DNA from 3 places in the Lelliottia sp. JS-SCA-14 genome. Region 1 is predicted to be linked to each of the others. Evidence: predicted binding sites of a transcription regulator. Region 1 holds the regulator's gene; each other region holds the start of a gene.
The links. Region 1 encodes LexA, which represses DNA repair genes until DNA is damaged. Its sites were predicted from a motif close to TNCTGTATGTACATACAGNA; they were not measured.
Positions count from the first base shown of each region.

Region 2: sbmC (DNA gyrase inhibitor SbmC) is a predicted target of LexA. The motif match lies at 2,322-2,341, and genes of this name have one in related genera.
Region 3: metR (HTH-type transcriptional regulator MetR) is a predicted target of LexA. The motif match lies at 1,824-1,843, and genes of this name have one in related genera.

Region 1 is NZ_CP141606.1:327,424-331,633, reverse strand. Features, by position in the region: gene U9O48_RS01515 (CsbD family protein) at 1-91, opposite strand, end outside; gene dinF (MATE family efflux transporter DinF) at 237-1,556, opposite strand; gene lexA (transcriptional repressor LexA) at 1,623-2,231, opposite strand; gene U9O48_RS01500 (diacylglycerol kinase) at 2,341-2,709, opposite strand; gene plsB (glycerol-3-phosphate 1-O-acyltransferase PlsB) at 2,864-4,210, shown strand, end outside.
Region 2 is NZ_CP141606.1:3,056,239-3,060,448, reverse strand. Features, by position in the region: gene sbcB (exodeoxyribonuclease I) at 1-871, opposite strand, end outside; gene dacD (serine-type D-Ala-D-Ala carboxypeptidase DacD) at 1,070-2,236, shown strand; gene sbmC (DNA gyrase inhibitor SbmC) at 2,357-2,830, shown strand; gene U9O48_RS14365 (FUSC family protein) at 2,929-3,987, shown strand; gene U9O48_RS14360 (DUF496 family protein) at 4,155-4,210, shown strand, end outside.
Region 3 is NZ_CP141606.1:4,677,733-4,681,942, reverse strand. Features, by position in the region: gene U9O48_RS21865 (carboxylate/amino acid/amine transporter) at 52-951, shown strand; gene metR (HTH-type transcriptional regulator MetR) at 839-1,792, opposite strand; gene metE (5-methyltetrahydropteroyltriglutamate--homocysteine S-methyltransferase) at 1,909-4,170, shown strand.

The DNA.
Region 1 (4,210 bases):
CGGTCACGTCATCATCGGTCAGTTTACCCCACTGTTCTTTCGCTTTACCTTTGAACTGTTTCCAGTTACCGCCGATTTCGTCTTTATTCATAATCATATCCTCATCGTTCGGTTATCACGTAAAATTCGTGTCGTCCGTTACGTTCATTTCTGCTGGACGTGATATTAATTGTAGATAAGGATTTGGCAGACGTTGAGAGATTCAGAATCTTTAACCATTTCGTCAAACGAAGCCACTACGCAAACCAGGTATTGTTGCGCCAGTGGCGCCGCCAGATCACCGCCAGAGAGAGGCCGCGCAGAGCGAGGAACACCGCCAGGGCCAGCCACAAACCGTGATTGCCAAGCCAGGGCAGCGTGAAAAGCGTCAGGGCAAAACCGGCCGCCGCGACCGCCATGCTGTTGCGCATCTCGGCCCCGCGCGTCGCACCGATAAACATGCCGTCGAGCAGATAGCACCACACCCCCACCACCGGTAAAACGACCTGCCAGAGAATGTAGTGATTTGCCAGCTCGCGCAGCTCAGGCAGCGAGGTTAAGAGCGCCACAATATTCGTTCCGAACAAAGCGTAGACGAGCGCAAAGCTTAGCGCCACCAGGCCCGACTGCCGACAGGCCGCCCGCCACACCTCCTGCAACTGCCCCGTTTCGCGCGCACCGTACGCCTGCCCTGAATGGGCTTCAACCGCATAGGCAAACCCGTCCAGCGCGTAGGCGGTGAAGGTCAGCAGGGTCATGAGGACCGCGTTCACCGCCACGATCTCCGGCCCGAGCCGCGCGCCGAATACCGTCAGCGCGCCAAAGCAGAGTTGCAGCAGCAGCGAGCGGAGCATGATGTCGCGGTTAAGCGCCAGCAGTTTGCGGATATTGCCGTGCCACGCGGTTTTCAGCATCGCGAGTGTGATGCCACGCATCGCCAGCACGCGTTTCACCATCCACAGGCCGATGAAGAAGGTGCCGTATTCCGCGACAACCGTCGCCAGCGCGGCCCCCTGCACGTTCATGTGCAGGCCCATCACCAGCCACAGATCGAGCACGATATTGAGCAGGTTTCCCACCACCAGCAGGATCACCGGCGCGCGGGCGTACTGTACGCCGAGCAGCCAGCCGAGCAAAACGAGGTTAGCCAGCGACGCCGGGGCGCTGAGCCAGCGGATTTCAAGGAACCGTCGCGCCTGTTCGAGCACGGCTTCACTACCGCCGACGACGTGTAGAGCCAGATCGATTAGCGGCGTACGCAGCAAAACAATCAGCAGCCCTGCGCCGAGCGCGAGGATCAGTGGCTGGACCAGCGCACGAGCCAGACGAACCGGATCTTTAGCGCCAAACGCCTGGGCCGTCAGCCCGGTGGTGCTCATACGTAAAAAGAGCAGCAGCATAAAGAGGAAGCTGGTCGCCGTTGCGCCGATGGCCACGCCGCCGAGATAAACAGGGGAATCCAGATGGCCAATCACCGCCGTATCGACCAGCCCGAGCAGGGGAACGGTGATATTGGAGAAAATCATCGGCAGCGCGAGACGCCACAATGCCTTGTCTGAGGGAGTCAGCAGAGACATGAGAAAGTACCGGGAAAGATAAGAGACAGTCAGGCTGCGGAAAGACCGCAGCCTGTCAGAGAGACATTACAGCCATTCGCCGTTGCGGATCACGCCCACAGCCAGACCTTCGATGGAGAAAGACTGTTCGCGGAGATCGACCACAATCGGGGAGAACTCGCTGTTTTCTGGCAGCAGCTGTACCGTGTTGCCCTGTTTTTTCAGGCGTTTCACGGTCACTTCGTCGTCGATGCGCGCAACCACAACCTGGCCGTTACGCACATCCTGGGTTTTGTGAACTGCCAGCAGATCGCCGTCCAGAATGCCGATGTCTTTCATGGACATCCCGCTGACGCGCAGCAGGAAATCGGCACTGGGTTTGAACATCGCCGGATCGACCTGATAATGCCCTTCAATGTGTTGCTGTGCCAGCAGAGGCTCACCTGCTGCGACACGGCCCACCAGTGGCAGACCCTCTTCTTCTTCCACCAGCAGGCGAATGCCGCGTGACGCACCCGAAACAATCTCAAGGACGCCTTTACGCGCCAGCGCTTTGAGGTGCTCTTCAGCGGCATTTGGAGAACGGAAGCCCAGACGCTGCGCGATTTCCGCACGCGTTGGTGGCATTCCCGTCTGGCTGATGTGATCCCGAATAAGATCGAACACCTCTTGCTGTCTGGCCGTTAACGCTTTCATTCCGCCCCCTGGGTGTATATACAGTTATGCTGTGAGTATATACAGTCAAAGGTGATTTTGGAATCAAAAACTGCACAAAAAACCAGAGACTTATTCGATTCCTGAAGGCTTATCGAAAATGTGACCAAAGAAGCGTGATCCAGGTGATGGCAGCGATGATAATCGCCAGCAGCACAGCGGCAGAGCCCATATCTTTTGCGCGGCCCGAGAGTTCGTGGAAATCAGACCCGATGCGATCCACCACCGCTTCGATAGCACTGTTCAGAATTTCCACTATCATCACCAGAAGGACTGAACCAATGAGAAGCACGCGGGTAATAGGATCAACATCGAGGAAACAGGCGATGATTACCGCGACGACGGCGGCAACCCCCTCCTGGCGAAAAGCAGCTTCATTGATCCATGCGGCGCGGAAACCTTTCCATGAATATCCGGCAGCTTTGATGATTCGGGTTAACCCAGTGGTATTATTGGCCATTAAAAGAACCTTTTCTTAGATTTAGCGTCAGTAACTATAGCTGTAGCGCATTGCCATGCAGCCTGAAGTATGACCGGTAACAACAGAAATTTTGCGCGCTTTCTGTTATCCTTGCGCCGCATTTGCATTATTAACCAGAGGCTTTACATCGTTTATGTCCGGCTGGCCACGAATTTACTACAAATTACTTAATTTACCATTAAGCGTCCTGGTAAAAAGTAAGTCTATCCCGGCGGAACCCGCGCTGGAATTAGGGCTCGATACCTCGCGCCCAATTATGTACGTTTTGCCTTATAACTCGAAGGCAGACTTACTGACGCTGCGCGCCCAGTGTCTGGCGCACGACTTACCCGATCCGCTCGAACCCCTTGAGGTCGACGGAACGCTGCTGCCGCGCTACGTGTTTATTCACGGCGGGCCGCGCGTGTTCACCTATTACACGCCGAAAGAAGAGTCGATTAAGCTGTTCCATGACTACCTCGATCTGCACCGCAGCAACCCCAGCCTGGATGTCCAGATGGTGCCGGTGTCGGTGATGTTTGGTCGTCGTCCTGGACGTCAGAAAGGCGAAGAGAATCCGCCGCTGCGCATGCTGAACGGCATTCAGAAATTCTTTGCCGTCTCATGGCTGGGGCGCGACAGCTTTGTGCGTTTCTCCCCTTCCGTTTCGCTGCGCCGCATGGCGGATGAGCACGGCACGGATAAGATCATTGCGCAGAAACTGGCACGCGTGGCGCGTATGCACTTCGCCCGTCAGCGTCTGGCGGCCGTTGGCCCGCGCCTGCCAGCGCGTCAGGATCTGTTCAACAAACTGCTGGCCTCGAAAGCCATTGCTCGCGCCGTCGAAGACGAAGCGCGCAGCAAGAAAATCTCTCACGAGAAAGCCCAGCAGAACGCGATTGCCCTGATGGAAGAGATTGCGGCCAACTTCTCCTACGAGATGATCCGCCTTTCCGACCGTATCCTGAGCTTCACCTGGAACCGTCTCTATCAGGGGATTAACGTCCACAACGCCGAGCGCGTGCGCCAGCTGGCCCACGACGGCCACGAAATTGTCTATGTGCCTTGCCACCGCAGCCACATGGACTATCTGCTGCTGTCCTACGTCCTTTATCATCAGGGACTGGTGCCACCGCACATCGCCGCCGGTATCAACCTGAACTTCTGGCCAGCCGGCCCGATTTTCCGCCGTCTGGGTGCGTTCTTTATTCGTCGTACCTTCAAGGGCAACAAGCTCTACTCTACGGTGTTCCGCGAATATCTGGGCGAGCTGTTCAGCCGCGGCTATTCCGTTGAGTATTTCGTCGAAGGTGGCCGCTCTCGTACGGGCCGTCTGCTTGACCCGAAAACCGGCACCCTGTCGATGACCATTCAGGCGATGCTGCGCGGCGGTACGCGCCCTATTACGCTGGTGCCGATCTACATCGGTTACGAGCACGTGATGGAAGTGGGCACTTACGCCAAAGAGCTGCGCGGCGCGACCAAAGAGAAAGAGAGCCTG
Region 2 (4,210 bases), 2.2 Mb from region 1:
TTTTTGGCGTGTACAAACGCTCGCGCAGGGTGTCGCTGTCCAGTTCCAGTAGCGGCGAAATATCACCGGCCAGATCGACCATAATTACCGCGTTGCGATTGTCAGGATGCCACGCCAGCGGGGCGACCCAGCTGGTATTCCCGCGCCAGGCACCAAACATCCCGGAGATATGCACCAGCGGTTTCATCTGCGGGACGTCAATCAGCGTCATCAGTTTCTGCTTGCTGCGGTGGCTGAGCAGATAATCAAAGAGTTTGGGCTGAGCGGTCTTCACCAGCTTCGCCATGGCGATAGTGGCATACACGTCCGCCATCGCATCGTGGGCGTTGCTGTGCTCAATGCCGTTGGCGCGCGTCAGATGCTCAAGGCGGAAGCTCGGCAAACCGTCGTCATTCTCGGGCCAGGTGATCCCTTCAGGGCGTAGGGCGTAGCAGGCGCGCATGACGTCCAGCAGATCCCAGCGCGAGTTGCGGTTCTGCCAGCTCCAGGCGTAGGGGTCGTAGAAATTGCGATACAGGATATTGCGCGTGACTTCATCATCGAAGCGGATGTTGTTATAGCCCACCACGCAGGTATTGGGCACGGTAAACAGGTCGTGGATGCGACGGGCAAACTCGGCTTCATTCACGCCCTTTTCGCGCGCTTCCTGCGGCGTAATGCCGGTGACCATCACTGCGCCGGGCTGGGGCAGATAGTCGTCGGCAGGCTTACAGTAAAAAACCTCCGGCTCGCCGATGATATTGAAATCCGCATCGGTGCGGATCGCCGCAAACTGCGAAGGTCGGTCCAGCGACGGGCTGGTACCAAAGGTTTCGTAATCGTGGAAGAGAAATGTGGGGAGCGCGGCGGAATCAGACACCAGTAATACCATCCTGTTGAAAAGTGACCTGGCTATGGTAAACGATCGGCGGCGACACGCCGAACAAAAAGCGTTTTTCAGCGCCAGTTTTGCGCGCCGCCTTCCGCTAAATCTCTGCGCGCCGTCACATTTTTTTGCAATTTAAACAGGTAACGAACTGAGATTTTCCGTAAAAAGGGCAACGATTTTAAATGACCTGAGGACATATCGTTGAAACGCCGTCTGTTTATTGCTGTTTCTTTACTCGCTTCGAGTATCACCTCCGCACTGGCTGCCGATCCCCTGGACTTTTCGCCGCAGCCGCCGGCCATTCAGGCCGGGTCCTGGGTGCTGATGGATTACACCACGGGTCAAATTTTAACGGCAGGCAACGAGCATCAACAGCGCAATCCGGCCAGTCTCACCAAGCTGATGACGGGCTATGTGGTCGATCGCGCGATCGACAGCCATCGTATTACGCCGGATGACGTCGTTACCGTCGGGCGCGATGCGTGGGCGAAGGGCAATCCGGTGTTCGACGGTTCATCGCTGATGTTCCTGAAAGCGGGCGATCGCGTGACCGTTCGCGACCTCAGCCGCGGCCTGATTGTGGACTCCGGGAACGACGCCTGTGTGGCCCTGGCGGACCATGTGGCGGGCGGTCAGCCGCAGTTCGTCAGCATAATGAACGACTATGTGGAAAAGCTAAACCTGCGCGATACGCACTTTGAAACCGTCCACGGCCTGGATGCGCCGGGCCAGCACAGCTCGGCTTACGATCTGGCGGTGCTGTCACGCGCTATTATTCACGGCGAGCCAGATTTCTATCACATGTACAGCGAAAAGAGCCTGACGTGGAACGGTATCACCCAGCAAAACCGCAACGGTCTGCTGTGGGATAAAACCATGAACGTTGACGGGCTCAAGACCGGTCACACCTCCGGAGCGGGCTTTAACCTGATTGCCTCGGCGGTGGATGGTCAACGTCGTCTGATCGCGGTTGTGATGGGGGCAGACAGCCCGAAAGGTCGCGAAGAGCAGGCCCGCAAGCTGCTGCACTGGGGCCAGCAAAACTTCGATACCGTGCAGATCCTGCGCAGCGGCAAACAGGTCGGGACGGAGCGCATCTGGTACGGCGACAAAGAGCAGATCTCTCTCGGAACGGATCAGGATTTCTGGCTGGCACTGCCGAAAGCGGAAGTCGCCAATATCAAAGCCAAATACGTGCTCGATAAAAAAGAGCTTGAAGCGCCGATTGCCGCCCATCAGCGCGTCGGGGAAATTGAACTGTATGATCGCGATAAAGTCGTTGCCCACTGGCCGTTAGTGACCCTGGAGCCGATTGGCAAGGGCGGTCTGTTCTCCCGTCTGAGCGACTATCTGCACCACAAAGCCTGACGCCTAAAAGAGCAGACTGGCACTCCTGCGAGTCTGCTCACATAATAAACATCTCGTATTTGCCGGACATAACGAATCTGCTTTATAGTGTATAAATATACAGTAATAAACGGAGGCAGTATGGACTACAGCATCAAGCAGCAACCTAAGCGTAAAATTGCCGGTTTTCATCTGGTTGGCCCGTGGGAGCAAACCGTTAAACAAGGCTTTGAGCAACTGGCGATGTGGGTCGATGGCAACAAAATCGAGCCCCTCGAATGGGTGGCGGTTTATTATGACAATCCCGATGAAGTGCCCGCCGAAAAACTGCGCTGCGACACAGCCGTGACCGTGCCAGAAGATTTTCAAATCCCGGCGAACAGCGAAGGGGTGATCCTCACCGAAATCGCGGCAGGGGACTACGCCGTCGCCGTAGCGCGTGTCGAAAATCATGATTTTGGCACGCCCTGGTACAGCTTCTTCAACAGTCTTCTTGAGGACAACCGCTACGGGATCGCGCCGAAGCCTTGCTTCGAGCGCTATCTGAATGATGGCAATGTGGATGGTTACTGGGATATCGAAATGTACGTTGCAGTGCAAAATAAGGCCGTTTAAGTCCGGGCCTGTTATTTGTAGGGTTTTTCTGTCGGACGTGATGCGTCCGGCAGAAAACACAGTACAATTGTGGTTTGCCGTGTAGCTGGAGAGCGGGTGTGCGTCCCGACAAATCATTAACTCCCTTTGAAATCCGTTTGTACCGGAATTACCGCGTCGTGCATGGTTGCCGTATCGCGCTGGCGTTTATTCTCACTTTCCTGCTGGTGAGGCTGTTCCACATCCCTGAGGGGACCTGGCCGCTCATCACGCTGGTGGTGATCATGGGGCCGATCTCTTTCTGGGGAAACGTGGTCCCACGCGCTTTTGAGCGCATAGGCGGCACTATTTTTGGCTCGGCGCTGGGGCTGATTGCGCTCAAGCTGGAGCTGATTTCTCTTCCCGTAATGTTGCTGTGGTGCGCCGGGGCGATGTTCCTGTGCGGCTGGCTCGCACTCGGTAAAAAACCGTATCAGGCGCTGCTGATTGGGATCACGCTCTCAGTGGTCGTCGGTGCCCCGGCAGGGGACATGGCGACAGCCCTGTGGCGAAGCGGCGATGTGATTCTGGGTTCTCTGCTGGCAATGCTGTTTACCGGCATCTGGCCGCAGCGGGCATTCCTGCACTGGCGCATTCAGATGGCGAACTACGTCACCGCCGTGAATCGCGTCTATCAGGCAGGTTTTTCGCCGAATCTGGTTGAACGTCCGCGCCTTGAAAAGCATATGCAAAAAATTCTCAACGATGTCGTCAAGATGCGCGGCATTATCGCGCCCGCCAGCAAAGAGACGCACATTCAGAAATCCATCTTCGAAGCCATCCAGACCGTCAGCCGTAATCTGGTGTGTATGCTCGAACTGCAAATCAACGCCCATTGGGCCTCGCGCGCCAGCCACTTCGTGCTGCTGAATGCGCACACCCTCAAGGAAACCCAGCAGATGACGCAGCAAACGCTGCTGACCATCGCTCACGCGCTGTATGAGGGGAACCCGCAGCCGATCCTGGCGAACAGCGAACGTCTAAACGAAATCACGGCAGAACTGCGGCAGCTGATCAATGACCATCAGGGTGACAATGTGGCGGAAACGCCCATCCACGGCTATGTATGGTTGAGCATGGAAATGGCGAGGCAACTGGAGCTGTTGTCGCATCTTATCTGCCGGGCGCTGCGCAAATAAAAAGCAGCCATTGCCTGTTGTGACGGCTGCTGCTTCGATTCAGCAGCGATTGGGGTTATGATAGGATCAAACGATATAGTCATTGTCATTCGCAGCGGCTGTCAGTAAGGTTATCTGCACAGCGGTTGCTTAACGAATCCGAATCTTACATTAGCAGGGGTATCAAAATGGAAACTACCAAGCCTTCGTTCCAGGATGTTCTGGAATTCGTCCGCCTGTTCCG
Region 3 (4,210 bases), 550 kb from region 1:
AACTGGGGAGTTCGCTACAATGCCAGTCCTTCTTTCTGAGAGACATGCATTGTGGCGCTACTCATTATCACCACTATTCTGTGGGCCTTCTCGTTCAGCCTGATCGGTGAATACCTTGCCGGACACGTCGACAGCTATTTCTCGGTGCTGATGCGCGTCGGGCTGGCGGCGCTGGTGTTCCTGCCGTTCCTGCGCCTGCGCGGGCAGACGCTCAAAACCATTCTGCTGTACATGCTGGTGGGCGCGATGCAGCTCGGCGTCATGTACCTGTTCAGCTTCCGCGCGTATGTCTATCTGTCGGTCTCGGAGTTCCTGCTTTTCACAGTGCTGACGCCGCTCTATATCACCCTGATTTATGACCTGCTGAGCAAACGCCGCCTGCGCTGGGGCTACGTGCTGAGCGCGCTGCTGGCGGTGGCCGGTGCGGCGATTATTCGCTACGACAAAGTGAGCGATCACTTCTGGACCGGGCTGATGTTTGTCCAGCTGGCGAACATCAGCTTTGCGATTGGTATGGTGGGCTACAAACGCCTGATGGAGATCCACCCGATGCCGCAGCACAACGCCTTCGCCTGGTTCTACATGGGGGCGTTCATCGTCGCGGTGGTGGCGTGGTTTATGCTCGGCAATCCGCAAAAACTACCGACCACCACGCTGCAGTGGAGCGTGCTTGTCTGGCTGGGCGTGGTCGCATCAGGGCTGGGCTATTTTATGTGGAACTACGGAGCCACACAGGTGGACGCCGGGACGCTGGGCATCATGAACAACGTTCACGTGCCCGCAGGGCTGCTGGTGAACCTGGCGATCTGGCAGGAACAACCGCACTGGCCAAGCTTTATTATTGGGGGGACGGTGATCCTGGCTTCGCTATGGGTGCATCGCCATTGGGTCGCTCCGCGCTCCGAACAAACGGCAGGTGGTCGCAAGCGTGATTCCGCGCTGAGCGAATAAAGGCCTCCGTCACCGGCTGGCGCTGCTCGCCATCGCGCACGGCGGCGTACAGTCGGCTCCACAGTCCCTCGCCCAGGGTTTTGGTCACTACCAGACCCTGGCGTTCAAAACTCTCCACTACCCAGTGCGGCAGCGCCGCGATCCCCATTTTCGCCGCCACCATCTGAATCAACAGCAGGGTGTTATCGACGCTCTTCAGGTTCGGGCTGATGCCTGCCGGTTGCAGGAAATGACGCCAGATATCCAGGCGACTGCGCTGGACCGGATAGATCAGCAGGGTTTCGGTCGCCAGATCTTCCGGCGTCACGCGGGTTTTCAGCGCTAACGGATGATCCGGGGCCAGCACCAGGCGCACCTCATAATCAAACATCGGCGAATAGTGCAGACCGCTGCGCGGCAGAATATCGGAAGTCAGGACCAGATCCAGCTCGCCCTGCTGGAGGGACGGCTGCGGATCAAAGGTCACGCCCGATTTGAAGTCCATCTCCACCTGCGGCCAGTTCTGGCGGAAATTCTCCAGCGCGGGCGTCAGCCACTGAATACAGCTGTGACACTCGATGGCGATGCGCAGGCGCGTCTGCTGCGGTTCATTGCAGGATTGCAACGCGCTGGCGATCTGCGGCAGCACCTGATTCGCCAGCTGCAGCAAAATCTCGCCCTGCGGCGTAAAGCGCAGCGGCTGGCTCTTACGCACGAACAGACGGAAGCCAAGGCGTTGTTCCAGATCGCTGAACTGGTGTGACAGGGCGGATTGTGTTTGATGCAGCGTGGCCGCAGCCGCTGCGAGCGAACCGCAGTTCCGCAACGCTTGTAGCGTTTTCAGGTGTTTTATCTCGATCATGAAAGTCCTTCACTTCGCCATGAACATTTTGCGCTTGAGGAATATACAGTACCTGCCAATTATAGATGTGTAAACATCTGGACGGCTAAATAACGAATTCCCTAAGAGGCAGCGACATGACAATTATTAACCACACCCTCGGTTTCCCTCGCGTTGGCCTGCGCCGCGAGCTGAAAAAAGCACAAGAAAGTTACTGGGCGGGCAACGCCACGCGTGACGAACTGCTGGCGGTGGGGCGTGAACTGCGCGCTCGCCACTGGGATCAGCAAAAACAGGCAGGCGTGGATCTGCTGCCGGTGGGCGATTTCGCCTGGTACGACCATGTTCTGACCACCAGCCTGCTGCTCGGCAACGTGCCGGCTCGTCATCAGAACAACGATGGATCGGTAGATATCGACACCCTGTTCCGTCTGGGCCGTGGCCGCGCACCGACCGGTGAGCCCGCCGCCGCCGCGGAAATGACCAAATGGTTTAACACCAACTACCACTACATGGTGCCGGAGTTCGTGAAGGGCCAGCAGTTTAAACTGACCTGGACCCAGATCCTGGATGAAGTCGACGAAGCCCTGGCGCTGGGCCATAAAATCAAACCTGTGCTGCTCGGCCCGGTGACCTACCTGTGGCTGGGCAAAGTGAAAGGCGAACAGTTTGACCGCCTGAGCCTGCTGAAAGATATCCTGCCGGTCTATCAGCAGGTGCTGGCTGAGCTGGCAAAACGCGGCATCGAGTGGGTGCAAATCGACGAACCGGCGCTGGTGCTGGAGCTGCCGCAGGAGTGGCTGGATGCCTTCAAACCGGCGTACGACGCGCTGGCAGGCCAGGTCAAACTGTTGCTGACCACCTATTTCGAAGGCGTCACGCCGAACCTCGACACCATTACCGCGCTGCCGGTGCAGGGCCTGCATGTGGATCTGGTTCACGGCAAAGATGACGTGGCGGAAATTCATAAGCGTCTGCCGTCTGACTGGCTGCTCTCTGCCGGTCTGGTGAACGGTCGTAACGTCTGGCGCGCCGATCTCACCGAGAAATACGCGCAGATTAAAGACATCGTCGGGAAACGTGATCTGTGGGTGGCGTCGTCTTGCTCCCTGCTGCACAGCCCGATCGACCTGAGCGTCGAAACGCGTCTGGATGCGGAAGTGAAGAGCTGGTTTGCCTTCGCCCTGCAGAAATGTGAAGAGCTGGCCCTGCTGCGCGATGCGCTGAACAGCGGCGACACGGCGGCGATCACCGAATGGAGCGCTCCTATTCAGGCGCGTCGTCACTCGACTCGCGTTCACAACGCGGCGGTGGAAAAACGTCTGGCGGCGATCACCGCCAAAGACAGCCAGCGTGAAAACGCCTACGAAGTGCGTGCTGAAGCTCAGCGTGCGCGCTTTAATCTGCCGGCCTGGCCGACGACGACCATCGGCTCCTTCCCGCAGACCACTGAAATCCGCGGCCTGCGCCTGGACTTCAAAAAAGGCAATCTGGACGCCAACAACTACCGCACCGGCATCGCGGAACACATCAAGCAGGCGATTGTTGAGCAGGAGCGTCTGGGTCTGGACGTACTGGTCCACGGTGAAGCCGAGCGTAACGACATGGTCGAGTATTTCGGCGAGCACCTGGACGGGTTCGTCTTTACCCAGAACGGCTGGGTGCAGAGCTACGGCTCCCGCTGCGTGAAACCACCGGTCGTCATCGGCGACGTCAGCCGCCCGGAAGCGATCACCGTTGAGTGGGCGAAATACGCTCAGTCTCTGACCGACAAACCGGTGAAAGGCATGCTGACGGGTCCGGTGACCATTCTGTGCTGGTCCTTCCCGCGTGAAGACGTGACCCGCGAAACCATCGCCAAACAGATTGCTCTGGCGCTGCGCGATGAAGTGGCGGATCTGGAAGCGGCCGGGATTGGCATCATCCAGATTGACGAACCGGCACTGCGCGAAGGTCTCCCGCTGCGTCGCAGCGACTGGGCGGCGTACCTGGAGTGGGGCGTGGAAGCCTTCCGCATCAACGCGGCGGTGGCAAAGAACGACACACAGATCCACACCCACATGTGTTACTGCGAATTTAACGACATCATGGACTCCATCGCCGCGCTGGATGCGGACGTGATCACCATCGAAACCTCGCGTTCCGATATGGAGCTGCTGGAGTCGTTCGAAGAGTTCGACTACCCGAACGAAATCGGGCCGGGCGTGTACGACATTCACTCCCCGAACGTGCCAAGCGTGGAGTGGATTGAAGCCCTGCTGCAGAAAGCCGCCCAGCGCATTCCGGCGGAGCGTCTTTGGGTTAACCCGGACTGCGGCCTGAAAACCCGCGGCTGGCCTGAGACTCGCGCCGCGCTGGCGAATATGGTGAAAGCTGCGCAGAATTTGCGTCAGGCGTAACCCAGCGACGAGGCAGCACTTGTAGGCCGGGTAAGGCGAA